4 regions of the Roseibium algae genome follow, and region 1 is predicted to be linked to each of the others. Evidence: predicted binding sites of a transcription regulator. Region 1 holds the regulator's gene; each other region holds the start of a gene.
The links. The regulator LexA, encoded in region 1, represses DNA repair genes until DNA is damaged. The targets are predictions, from matches to a motif close to TGTTCNNNNTGTGTTCNG.

Region 1 (4,897 bases):
ACTGATTCCAGGCATTGTTCGAGGGCGCTCCGGCATCTGGGCGTTGCTCATTCTCGCCGGTTTTGCAGGCACTGCATGTGCCTCTTTGCGAACCCTGCTTGCTGAGGCGCCGAGGCTGGCCGTAGCGCGAACCGTGACCTTGGAAGCAAGGGTCATTGATCGACAAATGACAGGGCGCGGTCCGCGTCTTGTCCTGTCTGTACTGGCTTATGAGGATCGGGGAACCCGTCGGTTGCCAGGAGATCCGGTCGGCGCTGGAAATCTTCCCGAGCGTGTGCGTCTTTCCGCGCCAAAAGCCGCAGATGTGCGTATTGGCGATGGTTTGCGTATGAAGGCTCGATTGTTTCCGCCCTCAGGGCCAGTGCGACCGGGCGGATATGATTTTTCCTTCTGGGCCTATTTTCAAGGGCTGGGAGCGACCGGGTTCGTTTACGGCGTTCCGGTTCCTGTTGATTTTGGGCCTATGCCCACGAGCTTGTGGTTCCAGCGTCAGCTTGATGATCTGAGGTCTGGTATCGGCAGGCAGATCCGAAGTGCTTTGGAACCTGGCGACAGCGCAGAACTGGCGGCGGCCTTGCTGGTGGGCGATCGGAGCGGCCTGTCAGATGAGACCGAGGATATCCTCAGACAAGCCGGTCTTGCCCATGTGCTTGCGATTTCCGGGTTGCATATGGCGCTTTTTGCTGGCGGAGCCTATGCAGCCATCTTGCTCGTCCTGAGTTTTTGGGAAGCAATAGCCTTACGATGGCCTTCTCATAAACTTGCTGCCTGTGTGGCTCTTTTGGCAGCGATTTTTTATCTCGGCATTTCGGGAGGGTCTTTGGCCACACAACGATCCTTTGTGATGATCGGGCTGGTTTTTCTCGGGCTGATTGTTTCGCGAAAGGGGCTGACCCTCCACAGTGTAGCCCTGGCTGGGCTTCTGCTGTTGATACTTGCCCCTGAGCGATTGCTCCATCCAGGATTCCAGATGTCGTTTGCTGCCGTGATTTGTCTTGTGGCCGTCTATGAAACTTGGAGAACCAGCTCGGCAGGACGTGGCGTTCAAGCCTTGTCTATGCGCCCCAGGTTCTGGTCGCGTATCGGTTGGCAGACCATGTTGTTCTGGGGCGGGTTGACGGCGACTGCTCTGGTCGCAGGTTTGGCAACAGGGGTGATCGGTGTTCATCATTTTGGCCGGATCGCTCCCATGGGTGTCATCGGAAACCTGCTGGGCATGCCTGTGTTCACGCTGCTGATCATGCCGATGGGAGTTCTCGCTCTGGTCTTGATGCCCTTTGGCCTGGCCAGCTTGCCGCTTCAGGTGATGTCCGCCGGGTTAGATGTCCTGCTTGGCTTTGCTGAATGGACAGCAAACCTGGATATTGGGCAGGATCATGTGTCACCGCCCGGTGCCAATGTCACCTTGCTCCTGATGGCCGCTTTGTTCCTTGGTGTTCTGGCGCGCGGCTGGATCAGATTGGGCGCATTGCCTTTGGGTATTATAGCGGGCGCATTTCTTGTGTTTGACCGTCCGCCGGACATTCAGATCTCTGAAAAGGGCGCGATCATCGCAGCAAGAGGAGCCGATGGGATCTTGCGTTTCAGCGCAAAGCGGGCAGGGTTTGAGACAGACATATGGCTGCAGCGGGAAGGGTTGCCAGAGGATGCCTTTTCGGTCCAGAAAATGGGCACGCCTCAGCGCAGGTGTGACCCCTATGGCTGCGTCTATCTGGCTTATGCGCCCATGAGGACTGGTTCCCTAATGGCATCTGACAGGACCGGGAGCCTTGTTTACAAGCCTGTGCCCATACGCATTGCGATGCCTCAGAAGGCCGAGGCACTGGCGATGGATTGCATCGAAGCAGATATCATTGTGACCGAGCTGACAGTTCCAAAAGACTGTGATGTCAGTCTGGTTATCGGTGCTGCTGAACGGCGCGCGCACGGTGCCCTCTCACTTTGGCTGGAAGCAGCAGATTGGCCTGCGTCCAATGACCGATCTGTTGGAGGGGGCAACGGCAAATCGCAATTGACCAACAAAGAGCCGACTGAAAACTGGCTTCTGGGCTTTACCAGCAGCGTAATGAACTTGGTGTTTGGCAAGACGAGCAGAATGGTTCCTGCATCAAATGTTAATAAGGATCATGCTGCCGCTTCAGACAGTGTTAGCGTAAAAACTCCGCCCAAAACTGTCATAACAAAGTGGCTGAGTGCGAAAACCCGCCCGCCACGCCCTTGGCATAGGCCACGTCCCTGATGCTGGCCACATTCTGAAGGACACCTCATGCCTCCAAAATTTCGCACCATTGAGCAGCCCTGGAATCAGCAACAGACCACAGCTTGGTTGTTGCCTGGTTAAACGCCTGCCCATCAAAGTATCATCGCGCACTTGCAAATATAAAAGATGCAGATGTCAGTACTTGCGAAACAATGCAGACAGCCGACCCTGAACCTTAACGCGGCCTGGCCCAAAAATGCGGGTTTCATAAGCTGGATTGGCGGCCTCCAATGCAATGGAAGCACCTTTTTTACGGAGGCGTTTCAGTGTTGCCTCTTCATCGTCAACAAGGGCCACGACAATGTCGCCACTCTCGGCAGTTTCCGTACGTCGGATCAAAACCGTGTCTCCATCCAGAATCCCGGCCTCGATCATGGAATCTCCTCGCACTTCCAGCGCGTAATGTTCGCCCTTGCCAACGAGCTCAGGCGGAACGGTGATCGAGTGGCTGTGGGTCTGGATCGCCTCAATGGGAACACCTGCTGCAATGCGTCCCATCACAGGTATTTCGATGCCAGTAGCTTCCGCTATGGGGGAGGGCGCAGGTGCCGCTGCAGTCTTGCCAAGAGATCCTTCGATGACCTCAGGTGAAAAACTGCCGCGCGGCGGGGGAGAACCCAGACCGGGGGAAATTGATTCGGGCAGACGAATAACCTCCATCGCCCGTGCCCTGTTGGGCAGGCGACGAATAAATCCGCGTTCTTCCAGCGCCGTGATGAGCCGATGAATACCGGACTTTGAGCGAAGGTCGAGGGCATCCTTCATTTCATCAAAGGAAGGTGGAACCCCGGTTTCCTTCAATTTTTCTTGGATGAACATCAGCAGTTCATATTGCTTGCGCGTGAGCATCGTCAACTTCTCCAATGCGAACCGGCTGGGTACAAATCATGAACGTACCATAGCTGTTCTCACTGTGTTCCACAAGCCTTAATGTTCTGTTTCTGTCCCATGCAGCTTTAGAGTTGAATCACAGTAAGTTTCTGGCCTTTGAGTTCTTATGGGCCATGTACTGATGCCTATAAGTTCAATTGAATTTCGTGCATGCTTAAAAGTCGACTTCAGCTGATGCTTTTATCCCGGTGGCTGTTGTCTGATTGCGGATCCTGTTTGTTTCGGTGTTTGAAAATCTGAGCAAAGTCATGCAGATCGCAGAAGCCGAGATTTTAAAGATATTTCTTTTCTTCGTTCTAAAATCAACAAACGTGATGCGTATCGTCAGGTGATTAGGTTTTGACGAAGGTGAGTTTTGGAGGGCTTTGCTTTCACCTATCGCTGTTGGCTAGGAGTTTTCAACATCATCAAAACGAACCTGACTGCTGTTCTGGGTGCCAGAAGTAAGGCGGGTTCGGTCTCGATCTGCAGTGATAAAAAACAATTGTCTGATCAAAAATCTTTCTAATTTGACCGCCGCCTTTCAGACAAGGGAGACTTTCAGGGCGAAAAAGCGCGGGCAACGCGCACGCTCCCGACCTAAGAGGATCTTCAAATGTTTTCCAAATTCGCCACAACTGCGGCAATGATATTGGCGTTGACCGCATCGTCGGCTCATGCAGAGACTTGGCGCATGGCCACCAAGATGCCGGTCGACAGTCCCGAAGGCCAAGTCTTTCAAAAGTTTGCTGACCTGACCAAGGAATATACCGACGGCAAGTTGACCATTCAGGTGTTTCCGAACGAGCAGCTCGGCAAGGAAGATGCGGTTCTGGAACAATTGCAAGCCGGCATCGTCAATATCTATGCCGAGGGCTACAGCTACATGAAAAAATGGGCGCCGGAGTTGTCCTGGACGTCCCCGGCCTTCATGTTCGATGACTATGACCATTGGGTCCGTTTTATGGGATCGGACTTGGTTACGGGTTGGTTCGACAAGGCAGCGGAAGTTTCGGGTGTCAAACCACTTGGCAATCCTACAGCTGTTCTGCGTGGACCGTTCCGGGTTATGGTTTCAAACAAACCGGTAAACTCTCTGGCAGACGTGACTGGCCTGAAGTTGCGCATGCACCCTTCAAAACTTGCCATCGCGACATGGTCAGATCTGGGTGCTGAAGTGATTACGTTGCCCTGGACTGAAGTATATCAGGCGATTCAGAAGGGCATCGTGAATGCGGTGAATTCTCCAATCGCATTGGTTCAATCCATGCGCTTCAACGAAGTCGCCTCCTACATCAGCCGAACAGATGAATATTGGCAGTCGATCGGGTTCATCATGAACCTGAAAGCCTATGATGCCCTGGATGAGAGCACACAGGCCGGGTTGCTCAAGGCTTATAATGAAGCTGGGGCTTATTCGCGTGAAGTCATGTTTGAAGTTGCCGACAAAAGCATCAAGAGCATGAAAGATGCAGGGGCAACATATGTCGTGCTCGATACAGCGCCTTTCGTTGATAAGCTGAAGGGCTTTTACGCCGAAATGGAATCAAGCGGCGAAATGCCTGCAGGTTACATGGCGGCAGTCGAGGCAGCGCGGACCGCGAAATGACCCCGGAAAATTTCGAACCGGAGGGCGCGCTTCAGCGTGCCCTCTTTCGCCTCGACACGCTGAACTGGCGTCTTGGAGGTGTCTTCATCTTACTGTGCAACATCTGTCTTCTTGCCATGCTGGGTTTGACGACCTTGACGATTGTCGCAAGGCCTTTT
Region 2 (4,897 bases), on a different contig from region 1:
GCCATAATTTGATCGAACAGTATCTCCCGGCGGGCCTCGGTAAGCTTTTTGGAGTCATTCAGGCCTTTGGGAATATTTTTGTAGTCAAGGATAACAGCTGCCGTGACCACTGGCCCGGCCCACGGGCCCCGCCCGGCTTCGTCAACACCGGCAATCAGTCCGTCAAACTGCTTGGCACGTTTGCGTTCGAGCCTTAGGTCCGGAGCATCTCCGAACCGAAGGTCGAGAAGAGAAGGTGAGATATCTTTGCTCATTATTAGATTCTGTCCCTGCACGACCTTTCACGCAAGAGCTGACCTAGAACAGATCGAGTTGCACCCCGCCTTTTTGTGGCGCGACGAACAGATCTGAATTCAGTTTTCGTCTGCGGGTGTTCAGCCCAACTCTCTTGGCACAAAGCTGAAAGCGTCTGGCGATCTGCTCTGCATAAGGGCCAGTGCCACGCATCCGTTCGCCCCACTTGGCGTCATAATCCTTACCGTCTCTCATGGACCGTATCAGGCTCATCACATGCCGATAGCGACCAGGCTGTTCCCGCACCAGCCAGTCACGAAACAGCTGGGAGACTTCGAGTGGCAGTCGAAGCAATATGAAACCGGCTTCATCTGCACCATGTTCGGCTGCCGCCTCAAGGATTGCCTCCAATTCACTATCAGTCAGCGCGGGTATAACCGGTGCGATCATGACGGATGTTGGAATGCCCGCATCGCTCAAGGCTTTGACCGCTGACAGCCGTTTGTGTGGGGCTGAGGCGCGCGGCTCCATGGTCCGGCACAATTTCCGGTCAAGGGTGGTGATGGACAGGGCAACCTTGGCCAGGTTCCGCTCTGCCATTCGCGCCAGGATGTCAAGATCGCGTTGGACAAGAGAAGACTTTGTCACGATTGCGACAGGATGGTGATAACGGTCCAGAACCTCAAGGATTTCGGGCATCAATTTATAGCCGCGCTCAATGGGCTGATAGGGATCCGTGTTGGTACCAATTGCGATAGGCTTGGGAATGTAACCAGGCCGTGACAATTCGCGTTCCAAAAGTTCAGCGGCATTGGGTTTGGCAAAAAGCCGGGTTTCAAAGTCCAGACCTGGAGACAGGCCCATGAAGGCGTGGCTCGGGCGCGCGAAACAATAGATACAGCCGTGCTCACAACCGCGATAAGGGTTGATGGAGCGGTCGAAAGAGATGTCCGGTGAAGAATTTCGTGTGATGACAGTCCGCGCCCGTTCTTCCTGCACGATGGTCTGGAACGGCGGCAAATCTTCATGAATGTTCCATCCGTCGTCAACGCTCTCTGTGGTTAGAGATTCGAACCTCCCACTCATGTTCAATCCTGCTGCGCGGCCACGCCTGCGGCCTTCCGGAATAGTGTTTCCCGAGTGTTTTGCGCTCTCAGGTTGTGTATTTGAATCGGATGCCATATCGACATTCAGTACCATCTGGCTAATCCATGCATTGCATAAAGAACATAATAGGAACATTAGCCCAAATTATCGATAAAACAAGCTGGTTGTCTCGCCATTCGGGATAAAACTCGTTAGAAATAACACTATGATTAGCGTCATCGTTCCGACATTGAACTCTGAAGCCGACTTGGCTCATACACTTGCTGCTCTGGTTTCAGCCGCGGCTGAAGGTGTTGTGCGTGAAGTGGTGGTCATCGATGGTGGGTCCAGTGACAATACCGAACGCGTCGCAGATGCTGCAGGTTGTGATTGGCATGAGGTCGTGGGCCCCAAAAGCGCGCGCCTTGCAGCCGGTGCCGGACTTTCTCGGCGCGGAGATTGGCTTCTGTTCCTCTCAGCTGACACTGTGCTGGACACGGGTTGGCACCATGAAGTTCAAACCTTCATCGAGAGGGCTGAACGTGCAGGCAGTGCTGATCGTACAGCGGCAGCATTCAAACTTCGGTTTGAAAGTTTCGGAATAGGTGCGCGGATTTCGGAATATCTGGCGACACTACGTTGCCAGATGCTTGGAATGCCTCACGGCAATCAGGGCTTGCTGATTTCGCGCCGGTTTTACAAAGCCCTTGGTGGATATCGGCCTTTGCCAGAAATGGAAGACCTTGATTTGGTTAAGCGTATCGGTCGCACGCGTCTGGTTTTCCTGCGCTCTGCGGCTGTGTGCTCTGGCCGTCCCGAAGAGGCGAGTAACGGCTCGACACTGCGGAAATCTATTGCTCGGTTCTGTGTCAGTATATTGAGACTTCCTCCAAGCCTGCTGCTACGCCTGCACGGTTGACGACGTTCGCCTCGACAAGTCCAAACATCATTCAGGCGATTTGATTTTTGTGCCGGAAACGTTCTACCCAAACAGCGCTTGTTTCATCTGCTAGTTTTGCGACGGGCGGCTTAATGCCGTTGGCGGCCTCACCACTTAATCCAAGTCGGACAAGTACATCCCGTAAGGTCCCGGAAGGGGCCGCGGATAGGGTGTTATAAGCGATACGATGTGGTTCGATGCCTTGCCTGCCGAACCAAGTGGTCCAGTCCCTTTCGTATGACGAAAATTGGTCGTAGCAGGCTTTGATCTTTGAACCGTCATAAAAGGGTTCGCGAGGCGGCGAGAGGCGTTCCAGCTCTGTGCCGTCTGATGACTTGTGCCAGAGCCCGCTCTGCTCTGTTTTAACATAGGACACGGCTTGCTGAACTTTGTCGGGGCGGGTGAGATAGATGAAGAGCGTGCGTCCAAACGTTTCCTGAATGCGGTCCAGATCGCTGTTCTTACCAGGGTGCAGAGCTTTAAGTTTCTGAAGGAAAAAATCGACGCTATGTCTTTGCAGCCTCAGCCCGAAGACACCGGTGCCGTTGGTGCCCCTTTCGTGAGCTGCGCGCAAAACCCGTGCCAGGCTCTCGGCTTCTGTCTCCATAGAACCGGCTTCGAGCCCGAAATACTTGAGCCAACTGGATAAAGATGGCTCGTGAAAATAGGATCGCGGAGCGCCGGAAACGCCGGTTGCTGCGAGCAGCTTGCAAAGCAGTGTGCTGCCGCTGCGCGGAGAGGTGCAGATCACATAGGACTCAAATTCAGCTATAGGTCTTTCAGAAATCATAGGAATTCAAAACGAACCGCCATTTATACTGCGCCATTGCAGCAAGGATGTGACGGCCAAAGTCCTCATCTAGACATTAATCTTCTGCAATTTCCCTCGCTTCAGATGCTCATCAAGCCGTGGCATGATTTCCACGAAGTTGCAGGGCATGTGGCGATAGTCGAGCTGGAATTTGAGGATGCAATCCCAAGCGTCTTTGCAGGCTCCAGGCGATCCCGGCAGAGCAAAGATGTAGGTCGCACCGGCGACGCCTCCTGTGGCTCGTGACTGGATCGTTGAGGTGCCGATTTTATCATAGGAAATCCGGTGAAAGACTTCTGAAAAGCCATCCATACGCTTTTCAAATAGCGGCTCAATGGCCTCCGGAGTGACGTCGCGTCCTGTGAAGCCGGTGCCGCCTGTTGAGATGATCACATCCACGCCCTTATCCTCAATCCATGCGCGTACGATCGCCTGAATGGCTGGAACGTCATCTGTCACGATCTTTCTGTCTGCGAGCGTGTGACCGGCCTTCTCAAGACGATCTGTCAGCGTTGAACCGGACCTGTCTTCTTCCAGGCTGCGAGTGTCCGAAACAGTCAGAACAGCAATGTTGAGCGGAATGAACGGACGGCTGTCGTCGATGCGGGTCATGGGTGATCTCCTTGGCTTCGACATATAGTGGATGGCCAGGACAGTGTCGATGAATGTGACAAATGCCGGTTAGTAGCGTCACATTCATGAAGTCTGAGATCGGATCTAAAGTTACAAAAAATCGGAATTTGGAGAAATAAGTGAAAATAATAGGTCAGTATTATTGACCTTTAATTTCGTTTGTGATTTATCCGGTTCAACAAATGTCGATGGGAAAATCCAGGCGGCCAAAATCGGAAGGAAACGTCATGCAGAACTGGAGCCAATTGTTTGCAACCCGGGCTGACCGGATGGTGGCCTCCGAGATCCGCGAACTTTTGAAGGTGCTGGATCAGCCGGAGATGATTTCCTTTGCTGGCGGCATTCCCGATCCGGCGCTCTTTCCTGCTGAAGAGTTCAAGGCGGCATATCAGGAACTGTTCGAGCAGGATGACCATCAAGCTGCACTGCAATACTCAGTTAGTGAAGGCTATAAGCCGTTGCGGAAGTGGATCTCCGGGCGGATGGCGCTGCAGGGGATCGCTTGCTCTGAAGATAATATTCTGATCACATCAGGTGCTCAGCAGGCACTGGATTATCTTGGCAAGTTGTTTTTATCGGCGGGCGATACAGCCCTTGTTGGTTGGCCGACCTATCTTGGTGCACTGCAGGCGTTCAATGCTTATGAGCCTGCCTATCAGCGCCTTGATGCGCATGGCAATCGCTCTGTGAAGGACTATCAGGCAAAGGCTAAATCTTCAGGCGGTACTGTCAAATTCGCATATGCATCGACCGATTTCGCCAATCCGACAGGCCAAACGCTGACTTTGCACGAGCGCAAGGGGATTCTTGATCTTGCGGAGCAGCTGGACATTGCAGTCATTGAAGACGCGCCCTATCAGTGCCTGCGTTTTGAAGGTAAGGCTCTGCCATCTCTGCTTGAACTTGATATTGCCAGATCCGGCGATATCGAGGCAACGCGGACGATTTATTGCGGCAGCTTTTCCAAGACGCTGTCTCCGGGCCTGCGTCTTGGCTGGGTCTGTGCAGCCACACCTGTCATTCATCAGATGGTTCTCATCAAACAGGCTGCGGATCTGAACTCATCGACGATCAATCAGATGGTCATGACAAAGGTTGCTGAAAGCTGCTTCGACGAACATGTTGAAAAGATATGCGTCGTTTATAAGGAGCGCCGTGATCATATGATCGCTGCTCTTGCTAGCCATATGCCG
Region 3 (4,897 bases), on a different contig from region 1:
TTCAATGCCGTTCGACAAAACTGTCGATCACCTTCTTCTGGCCCGCTTTTTCAAAGTCGATGGTCAGCTTGTTGCCTTCGATCCCGACAATCGCCCCATAGCCAAACTTGATGTGAAACACCCGCTCGCCCTTGGAGAACTCCGAGGCTGCCTCGCTGAAGGACTTGGCCACCAACTCGCCCTCGATGGTCTTTGGTCCCTGTCGCTTGGTGCCCTGCGCGCGAAAGTCGCCCCGTTCAAACACAGCATCCTGCGCAGCCTTGGCTTTTTGAGCGCGCTGCCAGCCTGGCGTAGAGTAAGAGTTCTGGAACGGCTCCTGATTGACGAACCGGGATGCACCCATGCCACTGCGGCCATATCCACCGCCGCCGCCATAACCGCCATAGTTGGAAGACTGTTCGACGATTTCGACGTGATCTTCCGGAAGCTCATCCAGAAAGCGGGATGGGATCGAAGACTGCCATTGGCCATGAATACGCCGGTTTGATGCAAACCAGATCTTGGCCCGCTTTTTCGCACGTGTGACCCCAACATAGGCAAGGCGGCGCTCTTCCTCGAGACCTGCACGGCCGCTTTCATCCAGCGCCCGCTGATGGGGGAACAACCCCTCTTCCCAACCAGGAAGAAACACCGTGTCAAACTCAAGCCCCTTGGCCGAATGCAACGTCATGATCGAAACAGCGTCATGACCTTCTGCCTTGTCCTTGTCCATCACCAGCGAGACATGCTCCAGGAACCCGGCCATGGATTCAAAATCTTCCATCGACCGGATCAGTTCCTTGAGGTTGTCCAGACGGCCCGGCGCTTCAGCGGAGCGATCCAACCGCCACATTTCCGTGTAGCCGCTCTCATCCAGAATGATTTCTGCCATATCCGTATGGGACTTGCCGTCCATCTGCTGGCGCCAGCGATCAAAACTCGCCAGAACGTCCTTTAGGGCATTGCGCGCCTTTGGCCGGATTTCTTCCGTCTGACACAGCTGGTTGGCCGCCTGTATCAACGGCATGCGCTCGGCCCGCGCCAATTCATGCACAAGCTTCAATGTTGCATCACCAAGACCACGCTTGGGTGTGTTGACGATCCGCTCAAATGCCAAATCATCGGCTGGCTGCACAACGCAGCGGAAGTAGGCCATCGCATCGCGAATTTCCATGCGCTCATAGAATCGCGGACCGCCAATGACCCGGTAATTCAGGCCAAGCGTGACAAAGCGATCTTCGAAAGAGCGCATTTGAAACGACGCCCGCACAAGAATGGCCATATCGTTCAGCGCATGGCCATTGCCCTGCAGCGCTTCGATTTCATCGCCGATAGACCGGGCTTCTTCTTCTGAATCCCAACAGGACGCCACCGATACCAGATCATTTTCCGGGTCATCAAAGTCCGTGAACAGCGTCTTGCCCAACCGGCCCTGATTATGGGAAATCAGATGGGAGGCTGCTGCCAGAATATGACTGGTGGAGCGATAGTTCCGCTCCAGACGGATCACAACCGCGCCTTTGAAATCATGATCGAAGCGCAGGATGTTATCCACCTCTGCGCCGCGCCAGCCATAGATCGATTGGTCATCATCGCCAACGCAGCAGACGTTCGGATTGCCCTGCGCCAGCAATCGAAGCCAGAGATACTGCGCAATATTCGTATCCTGATACTCGTCCACCAGCATGTAGCGGAACCGGCGCTGATAGTCCGCAAGCACATCAGGATGGGTCTTGAACAGGGTGATGACATGCAACAGAAGGTCGCCAAAGTCACAGGCGTTCAGGATGGACAACCGGTCCTGATATTCTTCATAGAGCTTGCGGCCCCAACCATTTGCGAAGGCCCGCGCTTCGCCTTCCGGGATTTCCTTCGGCGTCAGCGCCCGGTTCTTCCAGCTGTCCATCATCGACGCGAAAGCCTTCGGCGTCCAACGCTTCTCATCGAGACCTTCGGCCCTGATGATCTGCTTGATCAACCGTAGTTGGTCATCCGTGTCGAGGATGGAAAATCCGGATTTCAGGCCGACAAGTTCAGCATGACGACGCAGGATCTTGACGCAGATCGAGTGGAATGTGCCCAGCCATGCCATGCCCTCGACATTGCCGCCAATGAAGCGCGCGATCCGCTCCTTCATTTCGCGGGCAGCCTTGTTGGTGAAGGTCACCGCCAGGATCTGAGAAGGCTGGGCCGAGCCGGTTGCCAGAATATGTGCAATCCGGGTGGTCAAGACGCGGGTTTTGCCCGTGCCAGCACCAGCCAAGACCAAAACCGGACCATTCAGGGTTTCAACCGCTTGCCGCTGTTCCGGGTTCAGGCCCTCCAGATAATCAGGCGCATGCGACTGTCGCGCTGCCATGGCGCGCGCTGCAATCCCGCCGCCGCCAGAAGCGACCACGGGAGCAAGAACGTGAGCTGCAGCGTTCGAAGGCGCAACATGTTCATCAGAAGAGACCTCACCAGCACCGGGTTTTCCAGCATCAGGCCGCGAAGGTCTGTCTCCTGGAAAGCCATCATCGTCGAACCCTTCGACAAATGTGTCGCCAATGTCGTCGTGATACCCGTTGGGGTCTGCCATATGCGCCGCGCTATGATTCTTGTGTTTTGTATCAAGAACAATATAGCAACAAAACTGACCGTTGCGAGGCGAAGCTTTGAGATTGTGCTGGAAAAGGCCTGCGCGCAGGCACAATAGCAGCCAGCAACAGCCAGCAGCAGTACGACAATCGCTAAAAGATGCCAAACTGGCTGGCTGCCACCTGGCGAACCTGAGGGCCAGCGCGGCCCTCACGCCTTGCTGGCTATCGGCTCATATTGCAGGCTTTTTCAGCCAAAGCCTGATTCCCAGGATCAAGCATCAAGGCAATTGCGGAAACCGCGCAATAGGCTGAGGCAACCGAGCCTTCCTGCCAACCCGGCCAGTAGCTCCAGGTGTCACCTGCACAGAAGAACGGCAAGGTCGGCGTGAAGGTCGTGATCTGCTCATAGACAGCCGGATTTGTCGTCGAGGTATCGGAGGCCCATCCACCAACCTGATTGGGCATGTATTGCCAGGCAATGGTCATGCCGCGATCGATGTAGATGTCCTTCTCGTGGCCCGGATGCAGCAGACCAAGCCCCGCAATTCCCTTGTCGAGCCGCGTTTGCTGATCAAAAGCTGCAAACTCGACGGCACCGCCACCGCGATTGTAAGCCCCTGTCAGGATACCGGTATGGGCCGTAAAGTCCTCTGAGGGGTACCAGATCTGGCTGATGATATCGTCAACCCAGGAAATCCCGCCGTAAATCTGGTCATCGGTTTCCCAGAAACGGTTCTTGCCCTGCCAGCCGACCTTGATCGCAGGCGTCCAAAGATCCGGTGTCGGATCATTGCCACTTGGGGTGAATTTGTTCCAAGCCCCTGTGACACTAAAGGCGTTCAGACCTGCAATGAATTCCGGCGGCATACTGTTGCGATCAAGAATATCATTCAGCAGGGATGGCGCCATGCTCGATACGCAGAAATCAAAGCGCGTCGGTGCATCGGACCAGGTCATTCCCTGATCGCCCCCATCCAACACAACGACCACGCCACCTTCATCCGCCTGGATTCGTGTCGCACGCGTATTGAGATACACAAGATCGCCAACCCGGGTTCCGCGCCCGCCGACCGGCAGGTGGGTGAACATGGGCGCTGTGTCCTGAACATCCTGCAGGAGCAACTGCTGCCAGATCCGGTCCATCCCGCCAATCGGCTGCATCAATGCAGGCTGCCAATCAACATTATAGCTGTTGAACAGGAAGGACCCCGGTGACAACTCCGGATTTTCCTCTGGATTACCGATAAAGCCGGAATCAAAGATCGACTCTATCGGCACGCGCTGACGCAACTTGCCTGCGTCACGCCAACCGCCAGGAACATCCTGAAAGCCAATACGCGAAGAACCGTCATTCATGATCAGGTTGCAAGGGTCATTGGGATCTTGCCGGGCCAGATCACCAAACAGTTGCGAGAGTTCTGCAATTTGAACGGACGTATTGCCCTTCAGTTTACAGGCTTCCATGTTGACCTTGGCAATCATCTCCGCCATCTCGGAAAACAGGCTGAAGGTCACCTGTCCCATTGGAATGGGCTGCCCGCCATTGAACTTCTCACTTTGCATGACATTCGACATGGACTGGAAGAAATATGGCTCCAACCCCACACCGATCTCCTGACACAGGGCGATCAGGTTCTCATGATTGGACGGAATACGGCCCGGCCCTGCATTCAGGAACAACTCGACCGGATCCCCTTCATAACCACCGTCTTTCCAGGCATCATCCATAAACAGGCAAACCTGCTCTTCTGGCGCATCGCTGTCCGGGCGCTCCTGGTAGCGGTCGTCATACATTTTCGGGAATAGTTTCTGAGGATTGTACTTAGAGAACCACCAGTCCTTGTAGTTCTCATCAGACGGCCGTGCGGTCAGGCTGCGTCCACCATACCGGTTATCGGCCTCAAAGACCGCAACCTTGAAGCCAGCGTTGGCCAAAACCAATGCAGTCGTCAATCCGGCAACACCGCCGCCCAAAATCGCAACCGTTTTGCCCTTGCCAAAGTCCTCGGGCAAGTCAGGACGTGTTGTCTCATATCCGGCCCGCGCCGGACTGAACCCGGACAACAGTGGCGGCATGGACAAGCCCCCGGAAAGCGCCGTCAAACCAGTTAAAAAATGTCGTCTGGAAAGACCATTCATTTTACCAATCTCCTTGCTTTCGCCCAAACGTCACGCAACTAAAAGAAGTGTAAATTAATACATCAATCTTTAATTGCGCGCAGACGGTTGTAGGATTAGGCTGTTTTACGAAGAGTTCCATTTACGGACATTGTCTGCGCCGCAAGTATGAGCTTCAAAAAATTCCATGAAAAAACCCGGCCTTGAGCGTCAAGGCCGGG
Region 4 (4,897 bases), on a different contig from region 1:
ATCCAATCGATGCCGCTCGTCCGGAAGTCTGGAGCGAAGACGCGTTATTCCAGCCGATCAGTCGGCAGAATTTCCGAGCCCTGATCAACCTGGGCATGACCGAAACCGTCCGCGCCTGCACAGAGGCCCCTGAGACCTATACGTTCTGGGATTATCAGGCCGGTGCCTGGCAGAAGAATAACGGGATCCGGATTGACCATATTTTGCTGTCACCGCAAGCAACCGACAAACTCAATGGCTGCGGCATCGACAAACACGTCAGAGGTTGGGACAAGCCGTCCGATCATGTGCCTGTCTGGGTCGATCTGGCAGCCTGATTAACAGGCAAGTCCACAGCTAGACCAGCCAGATTAGGACGATATTTTCCTAATCAAATGTTCCATGTTATGATGAATTGCAGAGCATGGATCACCGTGATGGGAATAACCAAAACCGGACGCCGCCTTTTTTCAGCAACTGTTCTTGGATGCAGTCTCTCTCTTGGTGCCTCCACCGTACTGGGCATTGAACCGTCTCTAGAGACTAAGATCCAAAACCTTGCCACCGCTCGCACGCAATTCCAACCTAAAGTCAACTGCACCTGTCTTTACAAAGGCCACAGGTATGAACTTGGAGAAATTGTCTGCCTGAAGCAGCCGGGCGGTCTGATGCTCGCAGAGTGCGGCATGATGCAGAACAACACCTCTTGGAAATTCACCGACAGCCCCTGCCCGTCTGCCCAGATAACGCCTCGGACAATGTGGTCGACAAAAACCTGATCAGCTGGCGGGATAACCTGGGATCAGCGCAACAGGACTGCTATTGCGCGATTTGTGGGGCTGAGGCTGTGGTTGTTGTCGTCTCAATCAGATCCGGCCGGTTTTGCGCCATCCAGGTGTCTGCCATGGCCCCTGCGGAACGGCGTATGGATTCACTTGCATGGGCGAAATACTGCTCATGAAGATCTCGGATCCAGCCAGCATTCGGATCGCTTTTGCTCTGCTCTAACGCAACGCTCATCCACATCAGCCCGCGCGCCTTGCGGCTTTCAGAACGTCCAGTGTTGAAAAGCGTCTCTCCAAGCCGTGCCTGAGCCCCGACATGGCCCTTGATCGCAGCCAGATTATACCAGCGTACCGCCATACGACCGCTGCTGGGCTGGTAAATCCGGCCTAATTCATACTGAGCTTCCGGATCACCAAAGAAAGACGCTGCATGGGTAAAGATCTGGGTTGCCCGAGCCATATTCTGCGGCACCATGTCCGTAATGCCCTTACGATAATAATTACCAAGAGCAACAAAGGCACTGGCCACAAAAGGCGCATCTGGACTGTCGGACCGGTCATTACCATGTTGCCGGACGACTTGGCTGTAATATTGAAAAGCTTTCTGGTCATCTTCGGGAACGCCATCGCCGCTGGCGTACATTTTTCCAAGTTTCCAGGCCGCCATAGGCTGGCCCTTCTCAGCAGCGTATTGCAATGAGGTCAGAGCCCCGACCTTGTCACCGGAATAATATTGGCGGGCGCCATGACGCAGGGCTTCTGTCGGGCTCACATCACTGGGCCCTATGGTCTGGTTCTGCGTAGGCGTCCCATCGAACGCGAGCGCTCCTGAGGAAATGCTCGCGACCAAACCGGACACCAAAATGAACTTCCGCACTGCGGACATGATACAATACTCTTTCGGCCTATTTGTCTTCCTCACCACTGGGTGAGAATAGTAGAGGCCTATTTCGACCAGACTACGGCGTTTCTTGAAGTGATTGCGGCAAGACAAAGGTAACATTTGGAAATAATCTCTCCCTTTCACCAACCCAAGACAGATTGGCTCATGAGTTCAAATCCATACTGCTGCTCTGTTCTTCAACGTCATCCCTCACGTGTCACCAGTCAAACCGCCATCAAGCGCCTGACCACTTTTGAATGAATGTGAAACATGGCCGAACCACGGCAGCAATGCCTTCCTCCTTGTCCGGGCACGACTCCTTTCTCGACTGTTGCCAGAAGGTCACAAATTAGCCGATAACCATCGTCAATACGGCTGAAGCGAACAACGCAAAACTGCAGTAGAGGTCGACCTCACCGGTTTTTTGAAGCTGTTTGATCTTGTGCAAATTCTCTCTCCCGCACTTGTGTGCCGCTTTCATCAGCAAAATTTCCCTTAGGCTCTCCATGAAGCCTCAAACACGTTGAAATTCTCTTTCCGAAATATAAAACAGTCCCTAGCCTGTTAAAATCGGGGGCATTTTGCGCGAACGCTTTGCTGTTCCTTCTTTGTTCTGAGACAATGGAATTTGATTCGGCTATAGAGCCTCGACAGGCCCAAGCGCCGATGACGGGATACGGCCTACGAAGAGCCAGATGGACCAGACAGCATGAGCGCGAAAAACGATCTGTTTGCAGGAAACGCAGCCGCAGCCAACGCGGAAGAAGCCCCAGCTGTGCATCCTGCGCCGACAAAAGCAGTCCCAAAACCAGCTGCTGTTCCAGATCTCTCGCCCAAAGATGCAATCGACAGCGACTATTCCGCCGCTGACATTGAGGTTCTTGAGGGCCTTGAGCCAGTCCGCAGGCGTCCGGGCATGTATATCGGCGGAACAGATGAAAAAGCTCTGCATCACCTCTTCGCTGAAGTCATTGATAACTCAATGGATGAAGCCGTGGCTGGCCACGCGACCTGGATTGATGTTGCGCTTGGTGCTGACGGCTATTTGACGGTGACTGATAATGGCCGCGGCATTCCCGTCGACCCACATCCGAAATTCAAGGACAAGTCCGCTCTCGAAGTGATCATGACCACGCTGCACGCGGGCGGAAAATTCGACAGTAAGGTCTATGAGACATCAGGTGGCCTCCATGGCGTTGGCATCTCTGTTGTGAACGCCCTGTCCGACGATCTCGTTGTCGAGGTCGCCCGGTCTCGAAAACTCTACCGCCAGACATTCCAGCGCGGCCATGCTCAAGGCCCTATCGAACTGGTCGGAGACACTCAAAATCGCAGGGGAACCCTGATCCGTTTTCGGCCAGATGCAGACATCTTTGGCAAGGGCACCAAATTCAGGCCCAGCCGTCTGCTCAAAATGGCGCGTTCCAAAGCCTATCTGTTCGGAGGCGTTGAAATCCGCTGGCACTGTGATCCTGAGCTGATTGATGCGAAGGATGAAACGCCAGCAGAAGCTGTCTTCCACTTTCCAGGTGGTTTGAAGGATTTCCTTGAAGAACGGCTGGAAAAAGAACGCCGGGTCGTTGACGATATTTTCGCCGGGCGCACCACCAAGACCGGCGGACACGGCTCTGTGGAATGGGCCGTCAGCTGGTTTGCTGGCGATGGTTTCATCAATTCTTACTGTAATACGGTCCCCACCCCGGAAGGCGGAACTCACGAAGCAGGCCTTCGCTACGCCTTGATGCGGGGCCTGAAGGCTTACGGTGAGCTGACAAACAACAAGAAAGCTTCGGTCATCACCGGCGATGACGTTTTAACGTCCGCTGGCGGTATGCTGTCTGTGTTTATTCGCGAACCGGAATTTGTCGGGCAGACAAAGGACAAATTGTCGTCCAGCGAAGCGACCAGGATTGCCGAAACAGCCGTGCGCGATGCATTTGACCACTGGCTGACAGCTTCACCCAATCAGTCAAACAAACTGCTGGAATGGGTGATTGAACGGGCAGACGAACGCTTGCGCCGCCGCCAGGAGAAAGACGTCGCCCGTAAGACCGCTGTGCGCAAACTGCGTTTGCCCGGCAAATTGGCAGATTGCTCTGCAAACCAGTCAGAAGGCACCGAACTGTTCATCGTTGAGGGAGACTCCGCCGGAGGATCAGCCAAACAGGCCCGTAACAGGAAGAACCAGGCAATCCTTCCCCTCCGCGGCAAGATCCTCAACGTTGCCAATGCTGGACGTGACAAACTGGTTGCAAACCAACAGCTGGCCGACCTTTCACAGGCACTGGGCTGTGGGTCACGCGCTCAATACCGCGACGAGGATCTGCGGTATGAGAAAGTCGTGATCATGACCGATGCGGATGTTGATGGCGCTCACATTGCGTCTCTGTTGATCACCTTCTTCTACCGCGAAATGCCCAACCTCATCCAGAATGGTCACCTTTACCTAGCTGTCCCGCCACTTTATCGGATCAGCCAAGGTGGCAAAACGCTCTATGCGCGTGATGATGCTCACAAGGATGAGCTGATGAGCACCGTTTTCAAGGGCAGAACAAAGGTGGAAATTGGCCGCTTCAAAGGCTTGGGTGAGATGATGCCAGCACAGCTCAAAGAAACCACAATGGATCCGTCAAAGCGGACCATGCTGAAAGTCGGTATCATTGAAGATACACAAGAACTCACCAACAAAACGGTCGAGCAATTGATGGGCAACAAGCCCGAGGCGCGATTCCGTTTCATTCAGGAGAATGCGGAGTTCGCAGAAGATCTAGATATCTGACCCGCGATTTCCGTCCTTTCCGTCTTAATTCCGATGCCCCTGCTTCTGGCTTAATATTTTATGAATTTGACCCAATTGTCAGCATCAGTTACCGATAGAAGTAATTACATCGGGAGACTTCCATGCTGAAGGCCCTATACTCGGTCTATGATCGACGCAGACGCCCCCTTCGTGACCATCATTACATGGTCTTCGCAAGTATCGGCATTGCTTATGCGCGTGTACCGGGTGACTCGTTTAAAGCCATCTCAAAGCTCATCTGCAGATTAGCGGGGACATCTTCCGTCGATCTCGGAAATACAACAGAACCGCTGAATTCAGATGCTTGGAACAGCGACATGGAACTGCTGACGGCCCGCGAGCTGAAACGCAGGCATCCGGATTTTATCGTTTTCACAGTGGTGCAGCCTCCCGAAGAGCGCGTTGCATCAGCCTATAACACGATCATCCAGAGCCAAGACCCGCTTCCGG

Region 2: V6575_RS05200 (PA0069 family radical SAM protein) is a predicted target of LexA. The motif match lies at 1,458-1,475, and genes of this name have one in related genera.
Region 3: V6575_RS11450 (ATP-dependent helicase) is a predicted target of LexA. The motif match lies at 2,591-2,608, and genes of this name have one in related genera.
Region 4: parE (DNA topoisomerase IV subunit B) is a predicted target of LexA. The motif match lies at 2,246-2,263, and genes of this name have one in related genera.

What each region holds. Positions count from the first base shown of each region.
Region 1 is NZ_JBAKIA010000005.1:61,800-66,696, reverse strand. Features, by position in the region: gene V6575_RS09270 (ComEC/Rec2 family competence protein) at 1-2,239, shown strand, start outside; gene lexA (transcriptional repressor LexA) at 2,396-3,109, opposite strand; gene V6575_RS09260 (TRAP transporter substrate-binding protein) at 3,747-4,739, shown strand; gene V6575_RS09255 (TRAP transporter small permease) at 4,736-4,897, shown strand, end outside.
Region 2 is NZ_JBAKIA010000002.1:327,631-332,527, reverse strand. Features, by position in the region: gene V6575_RS05205 (ribonuclease HII) at 1-254, opposite strand, end outside; gene V6575_RS05200 (PA0069 family radical SAM protein) at 298-1,416, opposite strand; gene V6575_RS05195 (glycosyltransferase) at 1,547-2,239, shown strand; gene V6575_RS05190 (Stf0 family sulfotransferase) at 2,271-3,050, opposite strand; gene moaB (molybdenum cofactor biosynthesis protein B) at 3,120-3,683, opposite strand; gene V6575_RS05180 (aminotransferase-like domain-containing protein) at 3,932-4,897, shown strand, end outside.
Region 3 is NZ_JBAKIA010000006.1:105,694-110,590, reverse strand. Features, by position in the region: gene V6575_RS11450 (ATP-dependent helicase) at 2-2,557, opposite strand; gene V6575_RS11445 (flavin monoamine oxidase family protein) at 2,781-4,697, opposite strand.
Region 4 is NZ_JBAKIA010000014.1:131,061-135,957, forward strand. Features, by position in the region: gene xth (exodeoxyribonuclease III) at 1-317, shown strand, start outside; gene V6575_RS18115 (tetratricopeptide repeat protein) at 799-1,650, opposite strand; gene parE (DNA topoisomerase IV subunit B) at 2,357-4,426, shown strand; gene V6575_RS18125 (sulfotransferase family 2 domain-containing protein) at 4,549-4,897, shown strand, end outside.